Regions from separate parts of the Irregularibacter muris genome, predicted to be linked through region 2. Evidence: riboswitches for the same ligand, from Rfam matches in the RefSeq annotation. Region 2 holds a riboswitch; the other holds the start of a gene.
The links. A riboswitch is a leader RNA that binds a small molecule or an ion and turns the genes downstream of it on or off. The one in region 2 is predicted to bind S-adenosylmethionine.
Positions count from the first base shown of each region.

Region 1: it holds a riboswitch for S-adenosylmethionine, as region 2 does, so the genes downstream of both, NSA47_RS12775 (M20 family metallopeptidase) here and metK (methionine adenosyltransferase) in region 2, are expected to answer to the same signal.

Region 1 is NZ_JANKAS010000014.1:43,763-60,146, reverse strand. Features, by position in the region: gene NSA47_RS12825 (ABC transporter ATP-binding protein) at 1-1,140, shown strand, start outside; gene NSA47_RS12820 (MATE family efflux transporter) at 1,284-2,669, shown strand; gene NSA47_RS12815 (chromate transporter) at 2,959-3,525, shown strand; gene NSA47_RS12810 (chromate transporter) at 3,528-4,091, shown strand; gene NSA47_RS12805 (ABC transporter permease) at 4,199-4,981, opposite strand; gene NSA47_RS12800 (ABC transporter ATP-binding protein) at 4,978-5,922, opposite strand; gene NSA47_RS12795 (TetR/AcrR family transcriptional regulator) at 5,915-6,520, opposite strand; gene NSA47_RS12790 (MetQ/NlpA family ABC transporter substrate-binding protein) at 6,695-7,510, opposite strand; gene NSA47_RS12785 (methionine ABC transporter permease) at 7,535-8,215, opposite strand; gene NSA47_RS12780 (methionine ABC transporter ATP-binding protein) at 8,163-9,242, opposite strand; SAM riboswitch class I at 9,346-9,458, opposite strand; gene NSA47_RS12775 (M20 family metallopeptidase) at 9,484-10,686, opposite strand; SAM riboswitch class I at 10,830-10,941, opposite strand; gene NSA47_RS12770 (protein adenylyltransferase SelO) at 11,088-12,563, opposite strand; gene NSA47_RS12765 (CDIF630_02480 family spore surface protein) at 12,897-13,064, shown strand; gene nifJ (pyruvate:ferredoxin (flavodoxin) oxidoreductase) at 13,110-16,384, opposite strand, start outside.
Region 2 is NZ_JANKAS010000003.1:25,933-42,316, forward strand. Features, by position in the region: gene NSA47_RS04515 (sigma 54-interacting transcriptional regulator) at 1-604, opposite strand, end outside; gene NSA47_RS04520 (PTS sugar transporter subunit IIA) at 896-1,318, shown strand; gene NSA47_RS04525 (YvrJ family protein) at 1,493-1,636, opposite strand; gene NSA47_RS04530 (DUF2922 domain-containing protein) at 1,754-1,975, opposite strand; gene NSA47_RS04535 (DUF1659 domain-containing protein) at 2,016-2,240, opposite strand; gene NSA47_RS04540 (RNA polymerase sigma factor) at 2,413-2,982, opposite strand; gene NSA47_RS04545 (NAD(P)-dependent malic enzyme) at 3,288-4,457, opposite strand; gene NSA47_RS04550 (PTS sugar transporter subunit IIA) at 4,532-5,017, opposite strand; gene nagA (N-acetylglucosamine-6-phosphate deacetylase) at 5,171-6,370, opposite strand; gene NSA47_RS04560 (family 4 glycosyl hydrolase) at 6,426-7,757, opposite strand; gene NSA47_RS04565 (MurR/RpiR family transcriptional regulator) at 7,754-8,515, opposite strand; gene NSA47_RS04570 (chromate transporter) at 8,762-9,286, opposite strand; gene NSA47_RS04575 (chromate transporter) at 9,283-9,837, opposite strand; gene nagA (N-acetylglucosamine-6-phosphate deacetylase) at 9,931-11,124, opposite strand; gene NSA47_RS04585 (PTS transporter subunit EIIC) at 11,224-12,798, opposite strand; gene metK (methionine adenosyltransferase) at 13,179-14,372, opposite strand; SAM riboswitch class I at 14,606-14,705, opposite strand; gene NSA47_RS04595 (COG2426 family protein) at 14,840-15,301, opposite strand; gene NSA47_RS04600 (cation:proton antiporter) at 15,759-16,384, shown strand, end outside.

The DNA.
Region 1 (16,384 bases), on a different contig from region 2:
ACCTTAGAGAACAGTATCACAGGCATTCGAGTATCTAAAGCCTTTGGAAATAAGGAAAGTGAAATTAAAAAATTCGAAAAGAACAATAATATGTTTCAAGTGGCAAGGGCAAAAGCCTATAAGGTTATGGCTCAATTTCATACTGGTTCATCCTTCATTATTGATTTTCTAAATATTTTAGTATTAGGTGCTGGTGGTATTTTCTTCTATAAGGGATATATTAATATCGGAGACTTCGCAGCTTTCATCTTATATATAGGAAACTTTTTAAATCCCATTAGAAAATTAATTAACTTTGTGGAACAATATCAATCAGGAATATCTGGTTTTAAAAGATTTACTGAGATTATGGATCAACCTCTAGAAGTAGATGAGCCCAATGCCGTCACAGTAAATTCTGTAAAAGGTGAGATTGATTTTGATGACGTATCTTTTTCCTATGATGAGCATAAAACAATATTGGATGATATTAGTTTTACTATTGAACAAGGAAAAACCGTAGCCTTAGTTGGACCCTCTGGTGGGGGGAAAACCACCCTCTGCCATTTAATCCCTCGTTTTTACGAAACGGAATCAGGCAACATCTTCATTGATGGACGAAATATAAAGGAATTCACTTTAAAGTCTCTACGGAATAATATAGGAATTGTGCAGCAAGATGTATTTTTGTTCACAGGAACAATTTATGATAATATTCACTGTGGAAGATTTGATGCTACAGAAGAAGAAGTGATGGATGCAGCCAAAAAAGCCAATATTCATGACCTTATCATGACCTTACCCGATGGGTATAATACTTATATTGGGGAAAGAGGCGTAAAATTATCAGGTGGTCAAAAACAAAGAATTTCTATTGCTAGAATTTTCTTGAAAAATCCTCCTATCTTAATACTAGACGAAGCTACATCAGCCTTGGATAATGTGACTGAATTATTAATACAACAATCTTTAGAAGAACTTTCTAAGGGAAGAACTACCATTATCGTTGCCCATAGATTATCCACCATAAAAAATGCTGATGAAATTATTGTCATAACCAATAAAGGTATAGAGGAAAAGGGCAATCATGAAGCATTGGTAGCAAAAGAAGGTATTTATGCTAACTTATATAATTCTCAATTTAAAAATATACACTCGTAGACAACAAAGCGGTTAAGGCCACACTCATACAATAAAGTTTGGGAGAATATTCTTGTTGAACAACCTAGAGAATATTCTCCCAATTTTAAATTAAATTTTAGAACTGGAACGGTATACCTGTCCCAAAATTAGGAGGTAGAATTATGTCAAAAATTAAGGAGTTATTTTCTCCTAAGGATTTAACCCAGGGTACTCCTTGGAAACGGATTACTGAATTTGCAATACCCATGTTGATTGGTAATATAGCTCAACAATTTTATAACACTGCTGACTCCATTATTGTAGGTAGGTATGTAGGGGATAATGCTCTTGCCTCTGTTGGTAGCGCCGCACCCATATTAAACCTTTTACTTGTTCTCTTTGTGGGAATTGCCGTTGGTGCAGGTATTATGGTTGCTCAATATTTTGGCGCTAAAGATCGTGGAAAGCTCTCCCATACCATTGGTATATGCATAACCCTTACAGCCATTGCATCTGGAGTAATTATGATCGTCGGTCCTATTGTGACTCGTCCCTTACTTTCTTTTCTCAATACACCAGATACCATTATTGATTGGTGTACAAGGTACCTTATCATTTATTTTGTCGGTATTGGGGGCCTTGCTTATTATAATATTTTGGCCGGTGTACTACGGGGATTAGGCGATTCTTTATCCGCTCTTATATTTTTATTGGTTTCTACAGCTTTAAATGTTGTATTGGATCTTTTGTTTGTGGCAAAATTAGGCATGGGAGTACCTGGGGTTGCCTTAGCTACTGTCATTGCTCAGGGAATATCAGCGGTACTTTGTATGGTTAAACTGTTAAAAATGAAGGAAAATTTTGATCTTAACTGGAAAATGTTGAAATTAAACAAGGAATATTCTTATAAGCTTATAAAGCTTGGATTGCCTTCAGGACTTACCCAAGCAATATTTTCCTTAGCCATGATTGTTGTGCAGTCTCTCACCAATAGTTTTGGGGAGATGGTCATCGCTTGTAATGTTATTGTTATGCGGGTAGATGGTTTTGCCATGATGCCCAACTTTTCCTTTGGAAGTGCTTTGACAACCTTTACGGGGCAAAACATTGGAGCAAAAAAAATTGACCGGGTAGAAAAAGGAGCTAAAGACGGTACATTAATAGCTGTTGGCGTAGCCACTACAATTACTCTCTTGATATTGATTTTCGGTAAACATCTCATGGGGATTTTTACTGATACTAAAGATTTAGTTAATTTAAGCATGCATATGATGAGGATTCTTGCTGTAGGTTATATCGCTATGGCCGTAACCCAGAGTTTATCCGGGGTTATGCGAGGTGCCGGGGATACCATAACGCCTATGTGGATTTCTCTCATTACCACTGTTGTCCTTCGCGTACCTATAGCCTATGGCATTGCCTATTTTACCCGAAGTGCAGCTTATCCCACTGGTAGGCCTGAATCAGTCTTTATTTCCCTATTGGTTTCTTGGGTTATGGGAGCGGTTATTAATATATTTTTCTATAGAAAAGGAAATTGGCGAAGAAAAGGTTTTGCTGGTGAATAGAGGTAGGTTATCTGTCCTCCTCAGTTCAAATCAAGAAAAAGAACTACCGCTATGGGTAGTTCTTTTTCTGTTTTGCAGTCATAGATTTCCCCCCAGAATAAAGCACCTTAATCACTTTATTGGAAGTATTTAATAGGATCTATTCACTTTAAAATCAAATAATAATATTCCTATGAGAATCTAAATTTTATTCAATAATTTTAGTTGAAATACATTTATGCCTGTCCATTTTGGGTTGATTCCTATATAATTAAAGATTGAAGCTTAGTTTTATGGAGGTAATACTATAATGAAACGCAAAAATTTCAAACTATATTTTATACTGTTTAAAATCACATTTTCTATTAGCGCATTTACTTTTGGAGGGGGATATATTGTTATTCCTATGATGCGAAAGTATTTCGTAGAGGATTTAAAGTTAATTAGTGAACAAGAACTTTTAGATATGGCTGCAATTGCACAGTCCACACCAGGGGCTATTGCTGTTAATCTTGCTGTATTAGTAGGGTATCGTATTGCTGGCACTATAGGTGCCGTCATTAGTTGTATTGGAACTGTTCTGCCACCTTTATTGATCTTATCTGTTATATCAATTTTTTATAAAGCCTTCCGCAGTAATAAGATTATCTCTGCAATATTAAAAGGTATGGAGGCAGGAGTTGCCGCTACCATCGTAGATTTAGTCATCGATATGACTCAAGGAATTGTAAAAGAGAAAAACTGGCTATTATCCCTAATGGTTCCCGCTTCTTTTTTTGCCAGTTTTTTATTTAATATCAATGTATTAGTGATTATTATCTTTTGCTCTGTCTTATGCTTTGTTCAATCTTATATTAAAATGGGAAGGGAGGCATAAATATGATTAAAAGCATTCTTACTTTATTGATCAGTTTTTTACAAATTGGATTGTTTAGTATTGGTGGTGGATACGCTGTCATCCCTCTCATTCAGGAACAAGTAGTTGACTCCAATGGCTGGCTTTCCTTACAAGAGTTTACAGATATTATTACCATATCCCAAATGACTCCTGGCCCTTTAGCTGTCAATACATCCACTTTTGTCGGCATACGTATTGCAGGTATACCAGGAGCTGTGGTCGCCACTTTAGGATGTGTTTTATCAGGATTTTTGATTTCTATTTTTTTATATAACTTTTTTAAAAAGCATAGGGATATTGATAGTGTTTCTAATATATTGAGGGGTCTGCGTTCCGCTTCCATCGGCCTTATTGCCGCCTCTGCATCTACCATTATTTTGATTGCTTTTTGGGGCTCTTCCTCTCTTAATATTAAATTCATGGACATAAACATTTTTGCTGTAATCATATTCATGATTTCCCTATTTCTATTAAGAAAATATAAAACTAATCCAATATTTATTATCCTACTATCGGGGATTACAGGCTTGTTTATTTATCATTAATCCATGGGATAATGAAGGGGTAAGTTTATCCCTTTTTATCCCGCTAGCTTCTACTTTGTAATAAATAAAAAAGATAGATTTTTCTCTATATTACTTGTTATATCATGCTAACTTTGATCGGCATATCTCCACCAAAATATAGTGCCCACTAGCCCAAAAGCACTTGTTAAAAGTACAATAATAATACTGATCCCCTCAATCATAGCACTGTCACCTCCAGCAGCACCACTTAGAAGGGCAGGTATAGACCATGGAAAAAACTGTCCGTACCCTGTTACCGCAATAAATTGTGCTAATACAATAGTAAATACCATAAATCCAAGGGGAGATAGATATCCACGGCCAACACTTGCGAAAAAAGCTACTGGTGTTGATAGCAATATGGTTAGTATGGAGCAAACCATAAAAATAAAAGTACCTTGTATCATTATGTCAAATGACCACCCAGGTATATCAACCACTTTTCCAACAATTAAACCTAAAACCAGTACAATTATAGAAAGCATTAAACACCATAAAACGGCCACAATGAATTTAGAAAATACAATTATATTTCGTGATATTGGCAGTGCTAGTAAGTCTTTTATGGTTCTATCTGAATATTCCCTACCAAAAATCCAAGATGTAATAAATCCGAATACTACTAATCCACCGATTGCAACCGCCTGGGCAAGGAGACCAAAGTAAGAAGGCCAATCAGCAGTTCCCATAATATTTGCTTTTGCAGAAATAAAACCCAAGTTTTGTGCTAAGCTAGGATCTTTTAAAACAAACATAAAAAATCCCCCGACAAAGGGTACTATTGTAAGTGCAAGCATAGTGAGTAAAGGGACTTTAGAACGAAAAAACTTTTTTCCTTCTATTGAAACACAGGTTATTATTTTATTCACTTTACATCTCCCCCCCTCTCTTTAATGGTTCTTAAGAAATACATTTCTAAATCTTCCTTCTCAATTTTCAATAATGTTGGAGGGTGACCTGCATTTACAAGTAATGTAGCAATTTTTTCGGGGTTATTTACAGCATCTTCATTTTGAATTTGTAGGGGAAAAAGTTCCCCAGTTGTGCTTTTATCCTGGGTATATACCTTGTATCCTGTCTTAGAAAGAATAGATTTTATAGCAAGCCTATCTCTGCCATCTATTATTAAGGATTTCTTCAACTGACTTTCTAGTTGTTTTCCATCTATCTCCTTAATTAATTTTCCCTCATGTATTATGCCTATATTTGTAGTAATTCTTGAGATTTCATCTAATTTATGACTAGAGACCAGTACGGTTACCCCTGAATTTTTTGCTAAATCCATTAGCAGTTGACGAACTTCAACAATACCCGCGGGATCCAATCCATTTGTAGGTTCATCAAGGATTAAAATTTTAGGTTTATGCATCATTGCCTTTGCTATGCCGAGCCTTTGTGCATTTCCTAAAGAAAGATGCTTAGCCTTCTTTGATGCATAATCTTCCAATTTTAGCTTCTTTATGATCCAATGGACACAACTTTTCTCCTGAATCCCCCTTAATTGACGAACAATTTCTAGATTCTCTTTTACTGTTAAATCCGGATATGAATAGGGCGTTTCTACAATATATCCTACATCACGCCAAGTATCTGTATTCCCAGCACCTACCCTTTGTCCTTGAAGATAGCATTGTCCTGATGTAGGCGTTATCATACCTAAAAGCATTCGTATTGTAGTAGTCTTGCCTGCCCCATTTAGCCCTAAAAATCCAAATATATCTCCCTGTTTAACCGATAAGTTCACTTTGTCAACCACACAGGTTTCTCCATAAACCTTTGTTAAGTTCGTCGTACTAATCATTTCACTCATGATGATCATCCTCCTCAACGATTTGTTGAGCAAGACCTTTTATCAAAAGTTTAAGCACTTCATCAAAATCTTCTTCTCCAATTTCTTCAATATAGATCATACTCATGAAAATTGCCCTTAAAGAAGCCGTGACAACGTCTATATTTATATTGTCTTTAAGCTTTATATAAGAAAAAATCTTCTTTGTGAGTATATCATCCAATGAATGGTGATGCATAATCAGTTCCTTAGGTAATTTCCTCATAAGAAATTCAAATTCTTGATTTTGGATTATGTTCATAATAAAAGATTTTCTTACCTTTTGATATAGTCCGTAAATCAATTCTGTAAATTGATCAATTCCTATATTGTTCTCTTGCATTAACTTGTTGGATAGTTCATTCATAATAGACTTCTGATATTCTTCCAGTACCTCAAAAAATAAAATTTCCTTTGCAGGATAAAAACTGTAAAAAGATCCCTTGGATATCCCTGCCCTTTGAACAATTTGATCAATTGTTGTTTTCCTGACACCATATTTGCATAGACATTCCTGGGCTACCTTGTTTAATTTTTTTCTTATTAACTCTTTTTCACGATCACTAAATGCAGTTGCCATACTTTACCTCCATACTCTATGACTATATTTACTAATATAGTCATAGAGTATCATGGCAACAAAACTTTGTCAATAGAATGTATTTCTAATCTTGCGCTATGGGGAAACAAAGCGAAATCTTAATAAGAAGTACACGTTCCTTTTATTTAAGCGATGGAATCTTTCAATACTTATTTAAAACGCAGGAACTACATTTCCTTTATATACTTCATCAATGACTTCTTTTGTAGCTTCCTCTTGGTATATTTCGACTAATCTTTTTAGTGCTTCTTTATCCTTGTCTTTTGACTTAACGGCAATGATATTGATATAGGGCTTGGCATCTTCACTGCTTGCATCTTCAATAAAAATAGAATCCTCTGTGGGACTAAAATCTGCTTCTATGGCAACCCCATTGTTTATTATGGCAATGTCAACATCCGCCAAGGATCTTGGTATTTGTGTTGCTGCCAATTCTATTAATTCTAGATTTTTAGGATTCTCCACCACGTCCTTGATTGTTGGTATTAAGCCCACTCCCTCTTTTAATGTAATGAGTCCGGCACTCTGTAACAGGATTAGCCCCCTCCCTCCATTCGTCGCATCATTGGGTAGGGCGACCTTATCCCCTTCCTTTACTTCATCAAGGGATTTTAGTTTTTCCGAATATATAGCCATAGGTGCTAATATGGTATTTCCTATGGAAACAAGGTCTAGATTATGATCTGCCTTAAATTGATCAAAATATGCGATGGTTTGAAAGGCATTGGCATCTATTTCCCCTTCAGCTAAGGCCAAATTAGGACGAACATAATCCGAAAAAGAAATAATCTCTAATTCAATATTCTCTTCAGCCAATTTCTTTTGAACATAGTCCCATACCTGGTGTTCTGCACCATTTACTCCCAATTTGATGTTGATCTTTTCCCTATTTCCAGTTGTAGCACTGCATCCTGCTAAAGGTGCGATAATAAGTATTGCAACGATAGCCAATATCAATAATTTTTTCATTTTTCATTCCTCCTGTATTTTCTCTTAATGATTAATTCTTTTAACGATAAACTCTCCTAAGCCCTGCACAAAATTTACTAAAACTAAAAGAATAATTATGGTGACAATCATAATATCGGTCTTAAAATATTGGTAGCCATACCGTATAGCAAAGTCACCTAGCCCCCCGCCACCTACAGTACCTGCCATTGCAGAAAAACCAATTAAACTCACCATTGAAATGGTTAAGGCATAGATGATGCCTGCCCGCCCTTCTACAAGTAAAACACGATATATGATTTCAAATGGGCTAGACCCCATTGCCTCTGCGGCTTCGATAACACCGCTGTCAATATCTAGCAGTACAGATTCTATCTGTCTAGCTACAAAGGGGGTTGCGCCAAATACCAGTGGCACTAAGGCTCCCTTTATGCCAATGGTGGTACCCACTATAAATCTAGTTATGGGAATAATTGCCGCTAACAAAATAATAAAGGGAATGGATCGAAAAACATTAATAATTTTCCCTACAATTTGATAAACTATTTGGTTCTCTAAAATATGACCTGGTCTTGTCACCACTAAGGCGATACCAATGGGAATACCTAATAGAGTGGAAACAATTCCGGCCATAAATACCATAATAAGGGTCTCATAAAGGGCCTTAAGTAAATCAGGATATAATTCCATGAGGTTGGGTAGCCATGTCTGTATGAACTCTAACATCTTTTATCACCTCCACCTGTACAGTATGTTCCTGCAAATAATCTATAGATTTTAAGATATTGCCTTTACCCCCACTGAATTTCACAACCAGACTGCCTATTGCAACATCTTGAATGCTTTCAATATTTCCAAATAAGATACTTGCATCTACTTTAAATAGACGAGAAATCTTAGAGATAAAGGGCTGACCTGCTCTCTGCCCAACAAAGGAAATCTTAGCTAACATCTCTTCTTCCTCAATGCCATTGATGAATGACTCTTTACCAATAAACTTGTAAATATCTCCCTGTTGAAATACTGAGGATATAAACTCCTTAGTAATTTGAGCCTTGGGATAGGAGAATATTTCTAACACATTTCCACATTCTACAATATTTCCATCTTCCATAAGGGCAACACTATGACATATTTCTTTAATCACCTGCATTTCATGGGTAATGATGACAATGGTCAAGCCTAACTTCTCATTAATTTGTTTTAATAAACTCAAGATGGATTTTGTCGTTTGAGGATCTAAAGCAGAGGTAGCTTCATCACATAACAATACCTTAGGATCATTGGCTAATGCCCTAGCAATAGCCACCCTCTGTTTTTGTCCACCACTTAGTTGGGAGGGATAGGCAGATACCTTATCCTTTAATCCAACCAAATCCAAAAGCTCTAAAACTTTAGTTTCGGTTTCCGTTTTACTAAGACCACTTCCCTTTAAGGGGTAAGCGATATTTTGAAATACATTTCTAGCCTTCATTAAATTAAAGTGCTGAAAGATCATCCCAATTTTTTTTCTACTTTGTCTTAATTCTTTTTCAGAAAGCCCAGTTAATTCTTTTTGATCTACAATTATTTTCCCTGTTGTTGGTCTTTCCAATAGATTTATACATCGAATCAATGTACTTTTTCCTGCTCCACTATAGCCAACAATGCCAAATATTTCTCCCTGAGAAACATGTAAGTTGACTTCTTTCAGAGCTTTTACTGACTGGTTCTTACTAACATAGGTCTTACTGACCTGTTGAAGAAAAATCAATACACTCACTCTCCTTAATTTCAATAGCTAAAATTCTTGAAAACTCGAGTATTTGGACATAAAAATAACCCTATAGGAAAGGGCATACTGATTCGTTACACCTTCCCCATCTTCCAGGATAAAGTCCTGTTGGAATGAGCACCTGGCCTATGTATTTTACATAGGCTGGTTGCTGAGACTTCACTGGGCCAATCCCTCCATCTCTCTTGATAGGTAATTTTTATATTTTATTTCTACTCTTTTATTTTTGACTTTTAAATTCTTCTTTAATCTCCTGTAACAATTTCTGATTTACAATTAGGTCAAGACCTGTTAGGGCAAGGGCCTTGGCTCCTAAAACTAATCCCTTATCTCCCTCAGATGAGCATGCTGCCTCTCTAAAGGCTACGGTATGACCTACTAAATCCCTGGAACCTATTTTTACCGTGGGATGTATGGTAGCAACCACTTGACTGATGTTTCCCGTATCTGTTGAACCCGTACCCTGTTTATCAGATTCTGCAAAGCTTTCTCCAAGCCTTTCTAAGTTTCTCCTAAATACCTCATCAAATCTTTTGTTTAATACAAGGTTATCTACTGGATTTTGAAAAGCAATGACCTTTAAGCTTGTTCCTGTGGCAGTGGCTGCACCTTCTGCAACAGCCTTTACCTTATTGGTCACTTCATCCAGTTTCGTCCTAGTGGCCGCTCGAATATAAAATCTAGCCTTTGCATACTCAGGTATGATATTAGGAGCATCCCCTCCATGGGTAATAATTCCATGGATTCTTACATCATCTGTAACATGCTGTCGTAGGGCATTGATGCCATTAAAGAATAATATCACTGCATCTAAAGCATTAATTCCATTCTCGGGAGAGGCAGCCGCATGGGCAGGTCTCCCCACAAATTCAAAGTCTAATGGATCAACTGCCAAGGAATTGCTTGTCGTTCTGGTTTCATTAGAAGGATGGATCATCATACATGCGTCAATTCCTTCAAGTAGATTAGCCTTTACAAAGCTTCCCTTAGCACTTCCATTGGGTCCGCCTTCTTCGGCTGGTGTCCCAAAGACAACGACTTCTCCTCCTATCTCATCTAGTACCCGCCCCAATGCTATAGCTGCTGCTGTGCTAGCTACACCAATAATATTATGACCGCAGGCATGACCTAAACCTGGTAGAGCATCATATTCTGCCAAGTATCCAATGGCTGGACCTGGTTTAGCCTTGGATTTTTTTCGAGCAATAAATCCTGTAGGATGACCTGCAATATTTTTCTCCAGGATAAATCCTTCGTCTGCTAGTCTTTCTGATAATAATTGACTGGCGAAAACTTCTTCATTTCCAATTTCCGGGTTGCCATGAATTTCACGACTCATTTTAATGTAATTGGATTTATTCTCTTCAATGATTGAAAGAATTTGCTCTTGTATATGTTTTACATTTTCTTGATTGAAGACCATAGGTTTACACTCCTTATAATAATGATATTAACTGATTAAATACTAGAGATACAAAGGGCCCGATGTATCTTAAAATAAAAAACCTCTTCTTATATAAAATAAGAAGAGGTAAAATATCTATATTCAAATAAATATCTGCTCTCTTCTTATCTTTCAAGTTTGTCACTTGCTGGAATTGACACAGTATTTTCATAAAAATGAAAATCCGCTGCCGAGGTTTCAAAGGGCCAGTCCCTCCACCTCTCTTGATAAGAAGTTTTTCTATGCGATTGTTTGTTTTACATTCTAATTCTTTTATTGTTTTATGTCAAGTTATTTTTTTTTAATTATTTTATAGAAGTTAGATTCCTCTACCCGATATTTCTTGCCCAGCTCTGTGGAGGTACTGAATATCTACTTTATTAGGTCCCACAAAAAGTTCGATAAGGACGATTTGATGGTGGAGGTAGGGTGGAGTAATCCTCCTGTTGAGGGGAATAAGCATAGGGATCTGAAAGAACATTGAGCAGCCTATGCATTATGCTATAATCCCCTTTATCTACCGCAGCTTCCAGTGCTTCTTCTACCCTATGATTACGGGGAATTATCCCAGGATTGTTGTCTTTCATTAGCTGGTAGGATGAATTTTTTGATTGCTGTTGCCTTTCTAGTCTCCTTTGCCACAACTCGTGCCACTGGATAAATTCTGAAGTATGGGAAAACCCTATTTCCTCTAGCTTGTTAAGCGTTAAGTCTCGAAAGGTATTGGTATAGTCTGCACGGTGTTTCTCCATCATATGAAAAAGGTCTTCCATAAGAGTTTCATCCCCTAGCTCCTCATTAAATATTCCTAATTTTGCTCTTACTCCTCCCAGCCAATTACAGTGATATAAACCGTCGAAATCTTCAATGGCATCTTGAGCCAGTTTAATAGCCTGTTGCTCATTGTCATGTAATAAAGGCAATAGGGTTTCGGCAAATCTTGAGAGATTCCACGGGGCTATTTTGGGCTGATTTCTATAGGCATAGCGTCCACCAACATCAATGGAGCTAAACACTGTCGCTGGATCATAGGTATCCATGAAAGCACAGGGACCATAGTCAATAGTCTCTCCGCTAATGGCCATATTGTCGGTGTTCATCACTCCATGAATAAAACCAACCAGCTGCCATTTGGCAATCAGTGTGGCTTGCCTCTTAATCACTTCCTTTAGTAAAGCAAGATAAGGATTTTTATCTCCCTCAATCTCTGGAAAATGTCTTTTTATTGTATAATCAGCCAAAATCCGAAGTTCTTCAGGGGTACACCAGTGGGCAACATATTGAAAGGTTCCCACCCGTATATGACTGGCAGCTACCCGGGTTAAAATTGCACCAGGCAATTGAGTTTCACGAATTATCCATTGCCCAGTTGTCACCACTGCTAAACTGCGGGTAGTAGGAATCCCTAGAGCGTGCATTGCTTCGCTAATGATATATTCCCGTAGCATGGGTCCCAGTGCCGCTCGCCCATCTCCCCCACGGGAATAGGGGGTTCTACCGGGACCCTTAAGCTGAACATCAAATCGGTCACTTTTCGGAGTAATCTGTTCCCCGAGCAGCAGGGCTCGACCATCTCCTAACATTGTAAAATGTCCAAATTGATGTCCAGCGTAGGCTTGAGCAAGGGGTAAGGCCCCTGGGGGAAGCTGATTGCCAGAGAGGATATCTACTCCATCCTTGCTTTTTAGCTCTTGACTATCTAACCCCAAGGATTTTGCTAATGAATCATTAAAAATAACTAATTTAGGGGAGGGTACAGCGATTGGATTGCAGAGGGTAAAAAATGATTCTGGTAAACGGGCATAACCATTATCAAAGTTCCATCCTGTTTTTGTCATTATCTCTTTATTGATCATGATACCACCTTTTCTTTTTTGTCTTCTACTATATTTTTGGATAAAACAGAAGTTATCATCATTTCATAATCTTTTAAGCTATCCTCCATAGGAATATATAGCCTTTCTTTTAGTGTCTGCTTCGGTTTATTTATTATGCCTTTTCATAACTCTTTTCCCTATTTACTTTTAAAGTGGGGATATTCTTATACTACACTTCCTTGGATAAAATAAACACACAACAAGGCTAAACTTAAAAGATGGTAACTTGAGAACAATTATAAAAATATAAAACATATATCTTCCTCTTATACTTTTGTGTTTTTTGAAAATAATATAAAAGAGGTGATATTTATGGCAAAAAATAAAAAAAAGCAAAGACCTATGAAAATGCCTATTGAAGAACAAAATACTGCCGCCTGGGCTAATATTGAAAGATTACAGCCTGTTTCTAAAGTTCCTATACCAGATGATGATCAGACCCACAATGCTAAAGAGTGGGTAGATACCAATCAAAAATAAACAAAAAGAAGATTGAATTGCCTTATTCAATCTTCTTTTTTGCCTTTAATACTTCATTTCTGCTAATCTTCTATAGGTTTCATATCTTTCTCTGGCATGTTTTTCTGCTTGGGTAAATAATTCATCCGCCACATCGGGGAATACATTCATAATTTGAGAATATCTGATCTCCCCTTCTATAAACTCTCTAAAGGAAGCTTTGGGTTCCTTAGATTCTAAGATAAAAGGATTTTTCCCTTCTTCTCTTAGGAGAGGATTGTATCGATAAAGATGCCAGTAGCCTGCTTCCACGGCTTTCTTTTCTTCGGCTACACTGGTTCCCATACCTGTCTTAATCCCATGACTGATACAAGGAGCATAACATATGACAAGGGATGGACCATTATAGCTTTCGGCTTCCCGGATGGCTTTAAGGGCTTGGCTCATATTAGCACCTAGGGCAATTTGAGCTACATAAACATAGCCATAGCTCATGGCCATCATGCCCAGGTCTTTTTTGCGAATTCTCTTTCCTGCTGCGGCAAATTTTGCTACTGCTGCTGTAGGGGTGGATTTGGAAGACTGTCCTCCAGTATTGGAATAAATCTCCGTATCCATAACCAATAGATTCACATCTTCTCCCATGGCCAGTACATGATCTAGCCCTCCATAACCAATATCATAGGCCCATCCATCCCCACCAATAATCCATGTGGACTTTTTGATGAGATAATCCTTTTTCTCCAGTATTTCCTTTACAATAGAATGATCTTTATCTTTGGAATTTTCGAGAATTTCTAGAACTTTTTGAGAAGCCTCTTGGGATTCTTCTCCATCCTCCATATGATCTAGCCAATTTTGAAAAGCTTTTTTACAGTCTTGATTTAAGTCAGATTTCAATCCTTCTCTCATTAATTCTTCCAATCTTTCCCGCATCTGCCTTACTGCTATAGCCATTCCAAATCCATACTCTGCGTTATCCTCAAAGAGGGAATTCCCCCAAGAGGGTCCTTTCCCTTGGGCAGTGGTGGTGTAACTAATCGATGGCGCACTGGCTCCCCAGATGGAAGAACAGCCTGTGGCATTGGCAATCAACATTCTCTCTCCATAGAGCTGAGTCACTAATTTTACATAGGCGGTTTCTCCACAGCCTGCACAGGCTCCAGAGAATTCCAGTAAAGGCTTAGCAAATTGACTGTTTTTAAAAATCCCTTTGTCTACTAAATGACTTTTGTCTTTAATGGTCATGGCAAATTCCCAATTTTCTTCTTGTCTGCCAATCTCTTTTTCCGCATCTACCATAACCAATGCCTTTCCAGGGGCAGGACATACATCAGCACAGTTGCCACAGCCTGTACAATCTAGAGGACTGATTTGAATACGATAGCCAAAATCTTTAAGCTCTTTTCCCCTGGATTCTTTGGTTTCAAAAGTATGAGGTGCTTTTTTCATTTCTTCTTCATCCAATAGGAAAGGCCTGATCACTGCGTGGGGACAGATATAGGAGCATTGATTACACTGAATACATTTATCAGTCTGCCATTGGGGAACCATAGGGGCAATCCCTCGTTTTTCATAAGCCGTTGTTCCCAGGGGATAGGTTCCATCTTCCCTTCCCTTAAAGGCACTGACAGGTAGTTCATCTCCCTCTTGTCTAGCCATGGGTCTTTGAATATTTTTCACAAAATCCGGTTCTTCCTTAGTAGACATATCTTCATCCTGGGCTTTTGCCCAATGGGAGGGGATATCTACTTTCACTAAGCCATCTACTCCTCGGTCCACAGCTTCCTTGTTCATTTCTACAATTTTTTCTCCTTTTTTCCCATACATATCTACAATACTCTGTTTTAGATATTTTACGGCATCTTCTATGGGAATGACCTCTGCCAATTTGAAAAATGCTGATTGCATAATCATATTGATTCTATTTCCCAAACCAATTTTCTTTGCAATATCCATGGCATCAATAATGTAGAAATTTACTTGGTTTTCAGCTATACTTTTTTTCAATGAAGCCGGCAATTTTTCCTCCAATTCCTCAGGAGTCCATGGGCAGTTTAATACAAAAGTACCTTTTTTCTTAATGCCCTTTAACAAATCAAAATGATTCACATAGGATTTGTTGTGGCAGGCAATATAATCTGCACTATAAATCAAATAGGGGGAACGAATAGGCTCTTTGCCAAAACGAAGATGGGAAATAGTGGATCCCCCAGACTTTTTGCTGTCATAAGAAAAATAAGCCTGGGCATAGAGGTCAGTATGATCTCCTATAATTTTTACAGCTGTTTTATTAGCACCTACTGTCCCATCTGATCCCAATCCCCAGAATTTGCACTGAATAGTGCCCGCAGGAGTGGTATCTACAATATCCTCCTCTGGCAGAGAGGTTTCTCCTATATCATCTACAATACCAATGGTAAACCCATTTTTAGGCTCAGCTTGTTTTAAATTTTTGTAAACAGCAATGATTTGGGATGGTCTTGTGTCTTTAGATCCCAATCCATATCTTCCTCCTACAATAAGAGGTCGTTCTTCCCTATGGTAGAAAAGACTTTTTACATCTAAATAAAGGGGTTCCCCCGTTGCTCCTGGCTCTTTCGTTCGATCCAAAACAGCTATCCTCTTCACACTTGAAGGGAGCACGTCGAAAAAATATTTTGGAGAGAAGGGACGATAAAGGTGAACCTTAATCATTCCAACCTTTTCTCCTTTTTTCTGTAGATAGTCAATGGTTTCTTCTATAGTGTCGCAAACAGAACCCATGGCAATAATCACATCTTTTGCATCCTCTGGACCATAGTAGGTAAAAGGTTTATACTCTCTACCTGTTAATTGACTAATATCCTTCATATACCCCGCTACCCTATCGGGAACACTGTCGTAGAAAGGATTAGCTGCTTCTCTTCCTTGGAAATAAATATCAGGGTTTTGTGCCGTTCCTCTGACTACTGGATGTTCTGGGTTTAGAGATCGCTCTCGAAAGGCCTGCAGTGCATCATAATCCAGCAACTTTTCTAATTCTTCATACTCCATTACCTCTACTTTTTGATATTCGTGGGAAGTTCTAAAGCCATCAAAGAAATGTAGGAAGGGGACCCTAGTTTTAATAGCCGCCAAATGGGCAACTCCGGCTAAATCCATAGCCTCTTGTACACTACTAGAAGCTAGTAAGGCAAAACCTGTCTGTCTTGTGGCCATCACATCCTGATGGTCTCCAAAAATAGATAGAGCATGGGTGGCTATCGCTCGGGCACTCACATGAAATACCCCGGGCAACAACTCTCCTGCCATCTTGTACATATTGGGAATCATTAATAAAAGACCCTGAGATGCTGTAT
Region 2 (16,384 bases):
CTGTAAATGCTCCCTTAACATGTCCGAAGAGAATACTGGATAATAGTTCCGGATTATTAGCATATTGTGCACAGTTTAATGTTATAAAAGGTGAATTTGGCTTTAATATTTCATTTTCTACAGAGAAGCGGTGTATTTGTTTTGCTATATAACTTTTTCCAACCCCTGTTGCTCCATGTAGTAAAATAGTTAAACTTGAATTTGGATAAAATACCGATGTTTTTATTTGCTCTATTGATTTTTTTAAGCTCCCCTTTGCCCCAATCATCCCCAATAACGAATCGTCTAAGCTTTTGCTGGCCTCTACTTCTTTAGTCTTCCCTGCACGATTCTCTGCAAGTAATTCATCAAAACTATTATAGATAAACTTAGATGTCTTAAAAAATTTCTTCTCAAAGGTCTTTCTGTGCACAAAGCATACTGGTCTTGTATTGATTTTAAAGAGTTCGGTACCAATTAATTGATTTAAGTAATGACTTACTGTATTGCGTTTGACATTGTATTTTTTTGCTAATTCTTTCGCCGTACATCCAGTACCCAAGTTTTCAATCTTCATTGAATCTGTAGATTTTTTAATATCTTCCATCAATGACTCTTTAAGCAAATCATATCACCCTTTAAATTTGAATTTGTCTTTAGTCTTTATTATTAATAATGGTTTAACAATTGTCAATAATTCATATTTTCTAAATATAATTAAGGGTATCGTTAAAAATAGGATTATCAGCTAAAATTGAGCATAATTTATACACTATGATACAATTCAAAACATATGGTATTCTTCTTTCACTTTTTTCATATTTAATTTTGACACTAATTTGGCATGTTTTTTGCTTCTTAAAGTGTATTATAAATTCAAAATCATAGCTGAATAGTTTTACGAAAGGTGGTTCTTATGACTAGAAAATTATTAATCGCAACCCATGGAACTTTTGCTGAAGGAATTAAATCTTCATTGGAACTAATTATAGGAAAACAAGATTTCATTCATGTACTATGTGCTTATACTGAGGGAATATCCGAGATAAAAAAGCCAATAAAAAATATAATTTCCTCTTTGAAACCTGATGAGGAAATTATTATTGCAACAGATTTACTGGGAGGAAGCATAAATAATGAATTTATGAATTATATTTCATTCCCCAATGTTCACCTCATATGTGGAGTTAATCTTCCCTTATTATTGGAGATTGTTTTAAATATTCAAAACGAAAATATAGAAAAGCTAATTGGAGATTCTATAAAGATAGCTCAGGAGCAAATTCAATACTGTAATTGTCTTTTGGAGAAAAATAGAGAAATATCTGAAGCTTTTTAGTTCTTATTAAATTAAATTGCAACTGTTAAAATTATTAAAAAATAATACACTTAGGGAGAGGAAGTATTGGTTATTATGTCATAACAAGAATTCCCTGGATATAAATTATTCTACCCAAGGAATTTCTTATTTTGTCAATATTTATTATCTAACTGCCCTATTTCAGCTAAAGAGTTATTTCATGGTCTCAATTACCTTTGCCAGTTGATAAATACTTTGAGTTAAATTGGTGATTTTCCCTTCAAATCTCACCAATAGATAAATGGAAATTACCATAGGAAAACCAAAGTTTCCGATCTGCACCAATAATTCTTCCATTTTTCATCCTCCCTTCTCTATTTTCTCTATATCTTTTTACCTCCCGTCCCACATGAAGCTTATCCCTTGCCCTAATAAAACAGACCTGCTGGTAAAAAGCAGGTCTGTTTTATTGCATTACTCTATCTCAAATTCTTTGACTTCTGTTGTGATAAGCTCTGCTTTAGATTTTTCTACCAAGTCTCCACCGGTAGTGATGAAGATATTGTCCCCTAAAATGCTGTCCATTGCTTCTTTAACTTCTATATCGGTTAGATCATCTCTAGCGTTGTCTACTGCTATTTTGCTGGTTCTTCCCTCTGTGTTTTTAAAGGTCATTTCTAGTCTTAATGTTGCCATAGTTTACCCTCCTTTCTCTTTGAATTTTTCCTAGTCCCTTCTAAAGGTTGATAAGCAATACGTCATCTACTCTGTGGATTTCTTCTAAGGGATAGTTTTGTAACCCTGCTAGCTGATTTGCTACACCATAGATGGATTGATTCTCGCTACTGACCTTTACGTTGGAATAGGTCTTGGTTCGGATGATGTCCTTACCACTTTCATTTACTCCGGTTTTTAACTTTAGTTGCATTCTTGAGCTTACTACATTTGCATCTACTGCCATTTTTCTCACCTCCTCTCTACACTTCATAAATGGAAAAGGAAAGAAAAAGTAACCCATTAAAATTTTAACTTTTGGGAATAGACATAGGGAAAACCTTAAAATCTTAGGTTTTTCACTATGTTCATAGAATGACAAAATAGACTGCTATTTTAAAAAAAGAATTCACAAAATATTATCCTTTCATCATCTTATTTAATTGTGTTAATGCTCTTGCCTTTCGCTTTACTATGGCCTGATAAGATAGATTTTTCTCTCTGGCCAGAGACTTTAGTTTTTTTCCTTCTACATAATAGGCAAGAATCACTTCTCTTTGTTTCAGGGAAAGTAAGCTCATGGCCCTATCTAGGGAATTTCTCTGTTCCTTTTCCTCCATCCTTTCCTCCACTTGCTCTCTATCATCAGATAACAAATCCAAATAGCTTGTATTGTCCTCTCCTAGAGGTTGGTCTAATATCACTACTTCTCTTGTCTTTTTTCTTTCATTGACATAATAATAAAAAACCTGTTTTTGCACATAGGCAGCAAAGGGTACTCCTAAAGACTCTTTGTACTCTTTAATCGCTTTGAGGATGACCACTCTCCCCTCCTGTAACCAATCCTCAGTATCTTGGTTTATTCCAAAGTATTTTCTGATACTCTTCACCAGTAAAGGATGAAATAATTGTACTAATTCTTCCTTAGCTCCTCCATTCCCCCTTTGGGCTTTTCGTACAAGATGTTCAATATTTTGTTGTTCAATCATTTTATCACCCCACATTTTTGTGAGGCCGGCCCTTTTCCCCTGCAGGTATGGTTAAGTATAAGCTTTTAAGGGCAATGGGGATATGTTGAACTAAGGGAAAGTATCTGGAGACTTAACCATAGTTTGTGAAAAATGAAGTGACTAAGGGCTAGAACTGAAGAAAGAACAATAGGGTTTTAGGGAAAAGTTAATCTATCCTAAAACTTTAATATAGCAAAAAGGACAAAAAAAGTAAAAATTTAAAGACTCCATCTTATATAAGATGGAGTCTTTAAATTTGATCAAAGGATAGACTGGAAAATACTTTATATCCTATTTACTCTAGTTTTTACAGCTGCCTCCCTTACCGCTTTTGATATATGATCAACTACTCTTTTATCAAAAACATCGGGAATGACATAGTCTTCTTTTAATTCTTCCTGGGAAATGAGATTGGCTATGGCATAGGCAGCCGCTAACTTCATTTCTTGGTTGATTTCCTTTGCCCTGATGTCTAATGCCCCTCTAAATATTCCCGGAAAAGCCAATACATTGTTAATTTGGTTGGCAAAATCAGAGCGTCCAGAGCCTACCACTTTGGCACCAGCCTTTATCGCTAAATCAGGCATAATTTCTGGTATAGGATTTGCCATGGCAAAGACAATGGGATCTTTGTTCATGGATTTAATCATATCCTCTGTAACAATATTGCCTACAGACACTCCAATAAATACATCAACACCTACTAGGGCATCCTTGAGGTTTCCCCTTTTCTGATCTTTATTGGTTATCTTTGCAATTTCATTTTTATATTTATTGTGGGAATAATCTTCATAAAGGATCCCCTCTTTTCCACAAACCAGAATATTTTGTACCCCAAGGTTTAAAAGCATTTTTACAATGGCAATTCCTGCTGAGCCATCACCACTGACAACTACTTTTATGTCTTCAATCTTTTTATTAACAATTTTTAGTGCATTAATTAATCCTGCAGAAACCACAATTGCTGTACCATGCTGGTCGTCATGGAAAACAGGAATATCTAATTCCTTGTTTAATCTTTCCTCAATTTCAAAACATCTAGGGGCACTAATATCCTCAAGGTTGATTCCGCCAAAAGTAGGTGCAATGAGTTTTACTGCCTTTACAATTTCCTCTACCTCATTGGTAGCTAAACAAATGGGAAAAGCATTGACATCGGCAAACTCTTTAAAAAGAATTGACTTTCCTTCCATTACTGGCATAGCTGCCTCTGGTCCAATATCCCCTAAACCAAGTACAGCGCTTCCATCGGTCACCACTGCCACAAGATTTCCCTTTGTGGTATACTTATACGCATCCTTTTGATCCTCATATATTTTTCTGCAAGGTTCAGCTACCCCAGGAGTATAGGCTATACTTAAATCCTCTCTATTTTCTACTTTAATCTTAGAAGTGACTTCTATTTTCCCTTGATTTTCTTCATGCATGATTAAACTTTTTTCTGAAAAATCCATGGTAACACCTGCCCTTAGAAAGTAAATGACAATTTTTATGTCCTTTGAATATTCTCCCTGTGATGTCTAAAGTTTCACTTTGTTTTAACCGTCATAATGGTATCCTCTATTGGATTGATTTCTCCTTCTTTTATTTCAATGGCTTTCATCTCTTGATAATTGGTGATGAGAACAGGGATAATTAAAGATTTTGCCTTTTCTTTTAATATCTCTCTATCAAAGGTAACTAAAGGATCTCCAATCTTTACTTTATCTTGAGCCTTAACATGAACTTCAAAACCTTCACCCTTTAAATCTACTGTATCTAAACCAATATGAATAAGAATTTCCACATTGTTCTCGGTTTTTAATCCCAAGGCATGTTTAGTAGGAAAGACCTCAATGACTTCTCCATCAATAGGAGATAGTACTTTGTTTTCTTTAGGATCAATAGCCACGCCGTCTCCCACCATTTTCTGTGCAAAAACTGGATCATCTACATCTTCTATTTTTATTAGTTTTCCCTTTATAGGAGCTTTAATTTCTAACTTTTTATTTGATTTCTTTAAAATCCCAAACATTGTTTGACCTCCTATTCATTTATATTGCTTACCTGCTTTTTGGTCATAATTTCTCTATGCCACTGAAAGACGTTTTAAAAAAATTGGCTATTGGGTAACCCCTCGGCAGATTATATTTAAAAACATCATTTTAAGCAGAGCCTCTTTAATACACTATTGAATATCTTGCTTTACTCCCTTTACATAAGTATCCAATAAATTCCACTCATCGTCAATAATAATAACATCTGCATCCTTACCTGCCTCTATAGAACCCTTGTAGCTATCTACTCCAAGATATTTTGCAGGATTTTCTGAAGTCATTTTTACAATATCACTTACAGAAGCTTTTACATTCTTAACCACATTTTGTATCGACCCTAAATAACTAAGTTCTACATCCTTTACATTGTCATACTCATATTTATTGATGATTTCTTCTCTGCCATCATCATAAACACATTTTAGAGAATCTTCACCATAGGGACTAAATGTACATTTGCGAATATAGTGATAAAAAGGCTCCTTAACCTGGGCCAATCCAGTACAGTCAGTAGATAAAATAATTTTTTCTGGACCCTTTAGTCTATAGACTATGGCAAAGGCCTCTGGCTTTACCGTCATCCCTGTCTGTTTACTAAATTCAGCATACATATCCTCAAAATACATAGCCGCCCCAACTACCCCTAATCTTCTATGATGAAATCCTCTCATGCCACTGAAGGTATGAGTAAAGCCACCTACCCCCAAATCCTTTACTCTTGCAATGTCCTCAAATTCTGCAGCACTATGACCTATAGAAACCTGAATTCCTTTTTCATGGAGATAAGTAATTACTCTATCTGCATTGGGCAACTCTGGGGCAAGGGTCATTAGTTTTACATTTCCTTCACCGGCACTTTCCAACAAGCTTTCTGTAATTTCTATGGAAGGATCTATACAATATTCTTCTTTTTGCATTCCTTTGTATTCTTTATTGATAAAGGGACCTTCAAGATGAATGCCCAATACTTGGGAGCCCTTTTCTGGTATCCATTCTTCCATAAATTCTCTAGCATCACTGGCTTGTTTCTTTAACTTCTCTACTGCATTTGTTGCTGTACTTGCTAAGTAGGAAGTTACCCCTACTTTGACAAGTCCTTTAGACATATTCTGAAGGGCTTTTTTATCCCCTTGGAACTTAAAGGAACCCGTTGCCCATCCATGAATATGCATATCAATAAAACCTGGTATGATAATCCCATTGGTATAATCCACCACATCTTCTTTTTCATCAACTTCTTGAACAATGCCCTTGATTTTTCCATGTTCAATATTTAAATACCCTTTTTGAAAGCCCTCAGGTGTATAAATATTTTCAGAGTATAAAAACATATAATTTCCCTCCCCTGTTTATATTATAGAAATATCGTGACTATCTTTTTCTGTCCTAGTGCAAAGACCAATAGTCTTTATTGGCTTCTAGTAAATCATCTAATACAGCCTTTGCTTTTTCAGGATTAACAATGGTTCGATTTAAGGTTAAAGCCTGTAGTGCTTTTGTATAATCTTCTTCCAGATAGGCTTCTACTGTTAATTTCTCATAAGCATATTGTCCTTCAATAAGTCCCTTGTAGAAGGTGCCAATCTTTCCTATCCGATAAGGCTCTGCCCCATTTTGAGTCAATGCCGCGACTACTTCCACCATAGCATCGTCAGGTAAGTTATTGATGACGCCTTCATTTCTCATAATAATGACATATAATTGCTTTAAATCATAGGCAATAGATTCAGCTACCTCCACCATCATATTTCCATGTACAGCTCCACTTAAAAAAGGAATATTTTCTAAAGATTGTTGCTCTCTTGCCTGCTTGCAGATATCTAATATTTTCTTTTCTCTACCAACTAAAGCCTCATCAGAACGTGTAAAGTTTGGATCACTCTCGGCTACAATTTCCTCTGGAAAAAGATAATATTGGAGATAGGTATTGGGTAAATATTCTGGGAAGAAGGATAGAATTTTATTTACATTTTTATAGGTATTTAACCATGAAGCTTCTCTTTGCTCTGCATTATATGGTTTAAAGTCATTTCCTTGCATAAGGTATGATTTTAACTTTGGTAACAAGTCTTCTCCTGTTGGCTTATGGTATAGGTGGGTAAACCAACCAAAGTGATTCAATCCAAAATATCTTGGCTCAATATCATACATATCTACATTCAATACTTTTCCAAAGGATTTAATCATAGAATAGGGCTGGTCACAAATGTTTAATATTCTTTTATCCTCTGGAAACACCTTATCTAAAGCTACAGCTACGATGGCAGCTGGATTGGTATAATTTAAAATCCATGCATCCGGTGCATACTCTCTAATCTTTTTCACCATATGAATCATAGCCCCTATAGATCTCATTCCATAGGCAAATCCTCCTGGACCACAGGTTTCCTGCCCAACCAAACCATGTTTCAGAGGAATCTTTTCATCTAAGGATCTCATCTCAAGATTTCCTGCCCGCATATTGCAAAGGACAAATTCTGTGTCTATATAGGCTTCGTCCTCATTGTCTGTGAATAAAACCTCTACCCCTGGATAGTACTCCTTCATGGTGAGTTCTATATAATTTCTCATGGAATTCATTCTCTCCATGTTGATATCAAATAAAGTTAGCTTTTTTAATGGGAACCTGTCTTTATATTCAATAAGGCTTCCAATCAAAGCAGGAATACGAGTACTCCCACTTCCAACGATTGTTATCCCTAATTTTCTTCGCTTCATAACATTACCCCTCTCTGCATATTTATATATGAAATTAAGATTTGTACTAAAGCATGCAAACCTACTCTTGAGATTAGATCATTGTATTTGGTTTCCACTTGATGTGCAAAACAATACATCTTATGATTGGCGATGCGTTGTAGGCTATTGTTGGAAAAAGCCACTAAAGCAATAACATCTATTCCTTTTGCCCTAGCTCTTTTGGCAATATTTTTTATAATTTCAGTTTCCCCCGATAGAGAAATGGTTAATAGAGTTTCATCCGGTGTTAGACTATCCCCTAAGGCTCCAATGAGGTTTTGATCATCAATAAATATAGAACGTACTCCTAGCATTGCCAGTCTAGAACTTAATAAATTCCCTATGGGCTTTGAAGCTCCTCTTGCCATAATGTAAACTACCTTTGACTTCAATAACCTATTCGCAATAGACTTTACATTATCTTCCCTTTGAAGAGACAAGGTTTTGCTTACTTCATCATGAATAGAGCTCAATATATCATCATAGGAAAAATCTTGAATACTTTTTTCTTTATTCTGTATATGTTGTTTAAAATAATATCTCAGCTCACTATAGCCATCAAAACCAAGTTTCTTGGATAAATTAATGATGGAAGTTTTTGAAACATACATACGTTCAGCAAGTTCATTGGCTGTTAAATGCAATATTTCTTTTGGATTCTTCATCAAAAATTCAATAATTTTTTTCTCCAAATCTGTTAGCTCTTCATAGTTTTCTGTCAACCTGCTTAAATCCATTTTTCACCTTTCCCTTCTCAAAATTGTAAATTCCTCTACTGCATATCTAGTTCCTCTCCTATTTGATCAAATACGTTGGAATATCCTTTTTCAATAGGTAAATTCATCTGGTTATACTCCTCCACTTGCAGGTCTTAAGTTCATGGTACCATAAGAAAATAGCTTTTTAAGCATTTCAGCCCCTTTAAGACTATATACAAGAGATTTTCCGTTGGTAAATTTTTTCGACCAAAGTATATCCATTACTTAATAAATAAAAATCCCCAAGATTCCCGATAAAACCAATACAATAATAGGGTTCACCTTCTTGATGGCTACCAAAAGAAAAACCACAATAGCAATAATTATGCCATAGACATCGATTATGGCTTCTTCCACCAATAATAGAGCTGCTGAAGCAATCAATGCTAAAACCGCAGGTCGGATACCCCCTAGGGCATTTTGAATGGTTTGGTTTTGTTGAAATTTTAAAAATAAATGAACTAAGATTAAAACAATAATAAATGAGGGTAGCACTACTCCTAAAGTGGCAAGGGCTGAACCAAGAATCCCTCCTAATTCATGTCCTACAAAGGTTGCCATGTTAATAGCAATAGGTCCAGGGGTCATTTCTGCTATGGCCACAATATCCAAAAATTCTCCTTTGGTCAGCCAGCCATGAGCACTTGTAACTTCCTCTTGAATGAGAGAAAGCATAGCGTATCCTCCCCCAAATCCAAAGGAGCCAATTTTAAAAAATGTGAAAAATAAGTCTACGAAAGTACTGATCATTTTCTTTCCCCCTGTCTTACTGTTGAATGGGTTGAAATGAAAATTCCTAAAGCTGCTGATCCTAAAATTAATACTATAGGATGAATATCTAAAAATATAATCGCCAGTAAACTAAATATAGAGATAATGATTCCTGCCATAGAAAATTTTGAGGATTTCACTAGCTTATACACCGCTGCCGCAATTAGGGCAACCACCGCTGGCCTGACACCCTTAAAAATACTATCTACAACAGAATATTCTCTAAAATTTCTAAAAAACATTGCAATGATTAGAATAATGGTAAAGGATGGAATAACTGCTCCTAATGTAGCCATAATAGATCCCTTTACTCCTCCAACCTTATACCCTAGAAACACCGCACTATTAACGGCAATAGGACCAGGAGCAGATTGAATCACTGCAAACATATCCATAAATTCTTTATCGGTAAGCCATTTTTTCTTGTCTACAATTTGCTCTTGAATAAGGGGTACCATAGCATAACCTCCCCCTATGGTAAAAGCACCTATTTTTAAATAAATAAAGAAAAGTTCCCATATTTTTTTCATATTTTTATTGCATCCCTTCCCTTTGGTTTTGAATCTTGTAAGTCAGGTAGGCTGGGTTTAAAATCATGATTTTAAACCCAGCCTACCGCCTATTTATCTAATATTTTGCTTGACGCCCTTTACATAAGTGTCAATTAAATTCCATTCATCATCTATGACAATAACATCTGCATCTTTACCTGCTTCTATAGAGCCCTTATAGTGATCTATTCCTATATATTTCGCAGGATTTTCCGAGGCCATTTTGACAATGTCCCTAATGGAGGCTTTTACATTCTTTACTACATTTTTTACTGAGCCTAAATAGCTAAGTTCTATATCCTTTACCTGCTCATAATTATTTTTATCCATAATTTCTTCCCGTCCATCATCATAGATAAGCTTTACATCACTACCAAAGGGAGTAAATGTGCACTTGCGAATATAGTGATAAAAAGGCTCCTTGACCTGGGCTAATCCAGTACAGTCGGTAGATAAAATAATCTTCTCCGGACCCTTTAGTCTATAGACTATGGCAAAGGCCTCTGGCTTTACCGTCATCCCTGTCTGTTTACTAAATTCAGCATACATATCCTCAAAATACATAGCCGCACCAACTACCCCTAGTCTCCTATGATGAAATCCTCTCATGCCACTAAAGGTATGGGTAAAGCCACCTACCCCCAAATCCTTTACTCTTGCAATGTCCTCAAATTCTGCAGCACTATGACCTATAGAAACCTGAATTCCTTTTTCATGGAGATAAGTAATTACTCTATCTGCATTGGGCAACTCTGGGGCAAGGGTCATTAGTTTTACATTTCCTTCACCGGCACTTTCCAACAAGCTTTCTGTAATTTCTATGGAAGGATCTATACAATATTCTTCTTTTTGCATTCCTTTGTATTCTTTATTGATAAAGGGACCTTCTAGATGGACACCGATGACTTGGGAGCCCTTAGTCGGCTCCCAATTTTCTATGAATTTTCTTGTATCCTCTAATTGCCCCTTCAATGTATCTACAGCATCTGTGCCTGTTGTTGCTAAGTAGGAAGTTACCCCTACCTTGACGAGGTCCTTGGACATGTTTTTTACCGCTTCTTTGTTTCCATTTAACCACAGAGAGCCTGTTGCCCAGCCATGCATATGAATATCGATAAAACCAGGTATGATAATCCCATTGGCATAATCCACAACATCCTCTGCATCAACTTCTTGAAATATACCCATTATTTTTCCATCGTGAATATTTAAATACCCTTTTTGAAATCCTTCAGGAGTATAAATATTTTCTGAGTATAGGAACATCTCATTCCCTCCCATTTTTTTATTTCTATGCAGCTGGGCGACAAAATCTCGCCCCTCTATTTTATATAAACTTCTATTGGATTGTATTTTATCCTCTTTTTAAACAGCCTTATCGCTGGCTAAAAAATCATCTACTGCATTTCTTACAAACTCAACATTGGGTCCAAATACCACGTGGATATGATTTTTCGTTGGGAAAAATACTCCTGAAGTTCCAGACTCTTTTATCTTGTCCGTATCCACTAGCTTGTAATCTTTCAAGTCTACTCTTAGTCTAGTGACACAGTTTTCTACATAAAGAACATTTGATTTTCCACCTAAAGCTTCCACAACAATTTTAGCCACTTCATCATATCGTTTTTCTTTTAGTAATGTATTATCTCCTACTGTCTCCTCTTCTCTACCTGGGGTTGCAACATTCCATTTCTTAATGGCCCACATAAATACAAAATAGGTAGCAATAGCCAGTGGAATCCCTACAATCAATAGGTTATACCATTTGGTATTTTCATAAAGAAGACCAAAAATGGCAAAGTCGAAAATAGTTCCTCGAATATACCCTACTGCCGTTCCCATTAAATGTAGGGCAACAGCTCCTATTGCATTTAATAATACGTAAATTCCATATAATACAGGTGAAATAAATAAGAAAGAGAATTCAAGGGGCTCTGTTACATTGCCTAAAAAGGGTGTTAATACCATAGTTAAGATAAGACCTTTAGTATAAGGTTTATTTTCAGCATAGGCTGATCTATACATTGCAAAACCAACAGCTGGAATCATAAATAAAGTTAATAACATTTGATTTTGAGCCATGAATCTTGTTAACTCAGGTAAAATATTCCAAGCTTCGTGATTTGGTCCCAATTCAAATAAAATCTTGTTCATTGTGGGAATGACTCCTACAAACTTTTCCCCATCTATCATATAGGTCCCCCCTGCTTCACTAAAGCGTATCAAGGAATTCCACACATGGTGAAGTCCAAAGGGAATCAATATTCGATTCATTATCCTAAAAATAAACGTTCCAAAGGGTCCACTAATCAAAATGAAAGATAATGCGATTAAAGCTTTGGTAATATATTGCCAAAAGAATGGAAGAATCAATCCAACAACGATACTGATTCCAGTGGAGATAATAGGAACAGATTTTTTCCCACTGAAAAATGCAAGGGCCAAGGGAAACTGCAAATTATAAAAACGATCTGTAACTAAGGCTCCAATAATCCCACTGATGATTCCGCCTAAAGCTTCCAATCTTATGGTTTGTATTCCCAGTACTATACCCTGACCTACTTGACCCATAACCTCTGGGTCTGCCAGATTACCTGTCGCCGATAACCAAACATTAATACTTGCATTTAATACCAGATAAGAAATAATAGCGGAGAATACCGCAATCCCCTTGTCTTTTTTGGACAAACCGTAGGCTACACCCATGGCAAATAAAACAGGAATATTGCTAAAGATGATATCTGCGATCCCCTTTAAACTATTTAAAATAAGTTGCAAAGTTGCATTTCCTAAAAAAGGTAATCGTTCAATCATATAACTTTGTGTTAATGCTCCGGTAAGACCTAGTACCATTCCTACTGGTGCCATTACAGCGATTGGTAATAGTAAGGTTCTACCAAATCTCTGAATTTCTTCACTTGCTCTTTTTCTAAATGACATATTTCCACCCCTTTTTAAATTTATTTTGTTCTGATTATTCTACAAATATCCCTGAAAACTACTATAACCTGGGTGGCGAAGAGTGTAATTGATTACAGCATACAATAAAAAAAATAGATATGAAAAGAGTTGTAAATTCTTTGTAGAATCATCCTATTAAAATGATATCACAGAATAAACCCTTTTTTGATCATTCCAGATCTGAAAGGACCAAGTACAAGGTGATTTTCCGCTGGTAAGTTTTTGTGACTAAAGTAAGCTTATAGAAGATAAAGGCTTAAACATTCATCAAGATATAGGATAAACACGAAAAGGATTCTTAGTTTTTCTAAACTAAGAATCCTTTTATTGAAGTCACAATATGTCACCTCTTATAATATCTATGCACCTAATCCTTCTTTTCTTAACATCTCTGCTCTATCGGTCCTTTCCCAAGGGAGGTCTACATCGGTTCTCCCAAAGTGTCCATAGGCCGCTGTTTGACGATAAATGGGCTTTCTTAAGTCAAGCTCTTTAATAATACCAGCAGGCCGTAGATCAAAATGTTTTCTAATCAATTCTACAATTTTATCTTCACTAATTTTAGCTGTACCAAAGGTCTCTACAAAGACAGAAACAGGTTGGGCTACCCCAATGGCATAGGCTAATTCTACTTCACATTTATCGGCTAAACCTGCTGCTACAATATTTTTAGCTACATAGCGAGCTGCATAGGCTCCAGATCGATCTACTTTGGTTGGATCCTTTCCCGAGAAGGCTCCCCCTCCATGACGACCGTAGCCACCATAGGTATCTACGATAATTTTTCGACCAGTAAGTCCTGCATCCCCCTGAGGACCACCTATAACAAAGCGTCCAGTAGGATTGATAAAGTACCGAGTTTTTTCATCTAATAATTCTGTAGGTACCACCGGCTTAATCACATGCTCTATCATATCTTTTTCGATAGTTTTTCCTTCTACCTTGGCATTGTGTTGGGTAGAAATAACAATAGTATCTATTCTAACAGGCTTGTCGTCTTCATATTCAACAGTTACTTGAGTTTTTCCATCGGGACGTAAATATTTTAAAGTTCCATTTTTTCTTATTTCGGTTAATCTAAAGGCTAGTTTATGAGCCAATGAAATAGGTAAAGGCATTAATTCTGGGGTTTCATTGGTAGCGAAACCAAACATCATTCCTTGATCTCCTGCACCTATAGCCTCTATTTCCTCATCATTCATTTGCCCTTCCTTAGCTTCTAAGGCTTTATCCACTCCCATGGCAATATCAGCCGATTGCTCATCAATAGCTGTCAATACTCCACAGGTATCTCCATCAAAACCGTATTTTGCTCTGGTATATCCAATATCCTTTATAGTTTGTCTCACAATTTTTGGGATGTCTGCATAACAATTGGTGGTGATTTCTCCAGCCACTAATACCAAACCAGTAGTCACTGAAGTTTCACAGGCTACTCTTGCATTAGGGTCTTTTTCTAATATAGCATCTAAGATAGAATCAGAAATTTGGTCACAAATTTTGTCTGGATGTCCTTCAGTAACTGATTCTGACGTAAATAATTTTCTCACCATAAATAAACCTCCTTTATCCTTAGTAAAAAATAGCAGCAAAGCTGCTTCCGCTAGGAATAGGAAACCCTAGATTCCTCTGGGCAATGGCAAAATCCTCCATTCTAGAGCCCCCTCCTGACTACCATAGGGGAAATAACCCCTCCCTTTTTATTTCATAGGAAGTTTTGCTTTCCTACTGAATAAAAAAAGAAAAACCCCTTCTGGTCAGAAGAGGTTATTTTTAGTAGGCAACTAACTCATCTTGCAGAATTTCTTCTGTAGGAATTGGCACCGTGCACAATGCTGGTTGCCGGGTTTCATAGGGCCCATTCCCTCCACCTCTCTTGATAAGTTTTCCATATTCAGCTCGTTTTTAATCATAGCATAGTTGATTTTTTGTGTCAATAGAAGTATATGCATTTTTTTGTGACTTGTAAACCCTGATTTTACTATGGTTATAGTGATTGGGGTAGGCGCTGAATAAATATTTACACCATCAAAGTCGCATGATAGGAAAGCAAGAGAATAATCATTCCTGCGACTATTGTACCCGCAAAACATGTTAATAATGCATCTTTAAAGGGGATTCTCAAAAGAGCTGCCACCGCACTTCCTGTCCAGACTCCTGTCCCCGGTAAAGGTATTGCCACCAATAAAAATAATCCCCATAATTTATAGGTTTCGAGCTTTTTGGACTTTTTGATAGTGCGCCTTGTAATCCAATGGGCTATAGTGGAAAACCCCCTTTTTTTCTTTAAATAACTCAATACCGAGGGTAAAAACCATAATATAAAGGGTGCAGGTAGTATGCTCCCCAAAACAGATAGGATAAAAGCATGAAAATAGCCCATATCCAGTACAAATATTCCATAGGGCAAGGATGCCCTGAGTTCTAACAAAGGGGTAGCCGCCATTAAGAATACCATGAGTTCACTTTTTAGTAGTCTCAATAAAACCCTCACTAGACCCTTTCCCCCCTTTTTTTCTCTCTAAACTTTTATTATACTTTTCTTTAAAATGTATTTTCCTTGGGGAAAACTCCCCATTGTTCTATAGATATGATCGGTGAGTAATAATAATACGCATATTCCCATTAAATGGTCCCATAAAGGATGTCTTTAATGTGTTTAAAATTATTCTTAATATATTACTACAAATATACATGATTAAATACGTGTATACTATACGTTGCATTTTAATCAAACTTGTTATAAGATAGTATGCAGAATGCAAAATGAGCCGGAGGTGACAAACCCAGTGAGCTTTGTTTTATAAATGAAATGTTTGTTGGACATTTGGTGTAATTTGCCAAGTACCAAACTTTCTTAAAATCTAAGTGTGCAGTAGACACTTTTTTTATTTTTATCATTGTTTATTATTAATTTTGGAGGGAAATATGAATTGAATATGCTTGTAAAAATTGGTATAGTATTAATGGTAGGAATCATGGGTGGTAGGGTGGCGAGATTTTTCAAGCTTCCTAATGTAACAGGGTATTTGGTAGCGGGGCTTCTTATTGGTCCTTCTTTTTTTAAATTGATTGGAGAAGCTGACATAGAGTCTATGGGATTTGTCAATGAATTGGCTTTAGCTACCATAGCCTTTAGTATAGGTAGTGAATTTTTATTAGAAGATATGTTAAAAGTTGGAAAGTCTATTGTCGTGATTACTCTAGCTGAAGCCACTGGTGCTTTATTGGTGGTATTTTCTATCATGTTTTTCTTATTTAAACAGAACTTTATATTTAGTATGGTAGTCGCAAGCATGTCTGCTGCAACTGCACCAGCAGCAACCATTATGGTTATCAACCAATTTAGGGCCCATGGGCCCCTGACCCGAACCATTTTGCCTGTTGTTGCTCTAGACGATGTAATAGGAATTATATTTTTCGGTGTGGCTATGTCTATGGCCAAAATATCCGCGGGTACTGCTGAGCATTCCCTGTGGCAAATAGTTAGCCGACCAGTGATAGAAATTGTCGGTTCTGTCCTATTGGGTTTTGTTTTTGGGGCTCTACTAAGCTTTATAGGTAA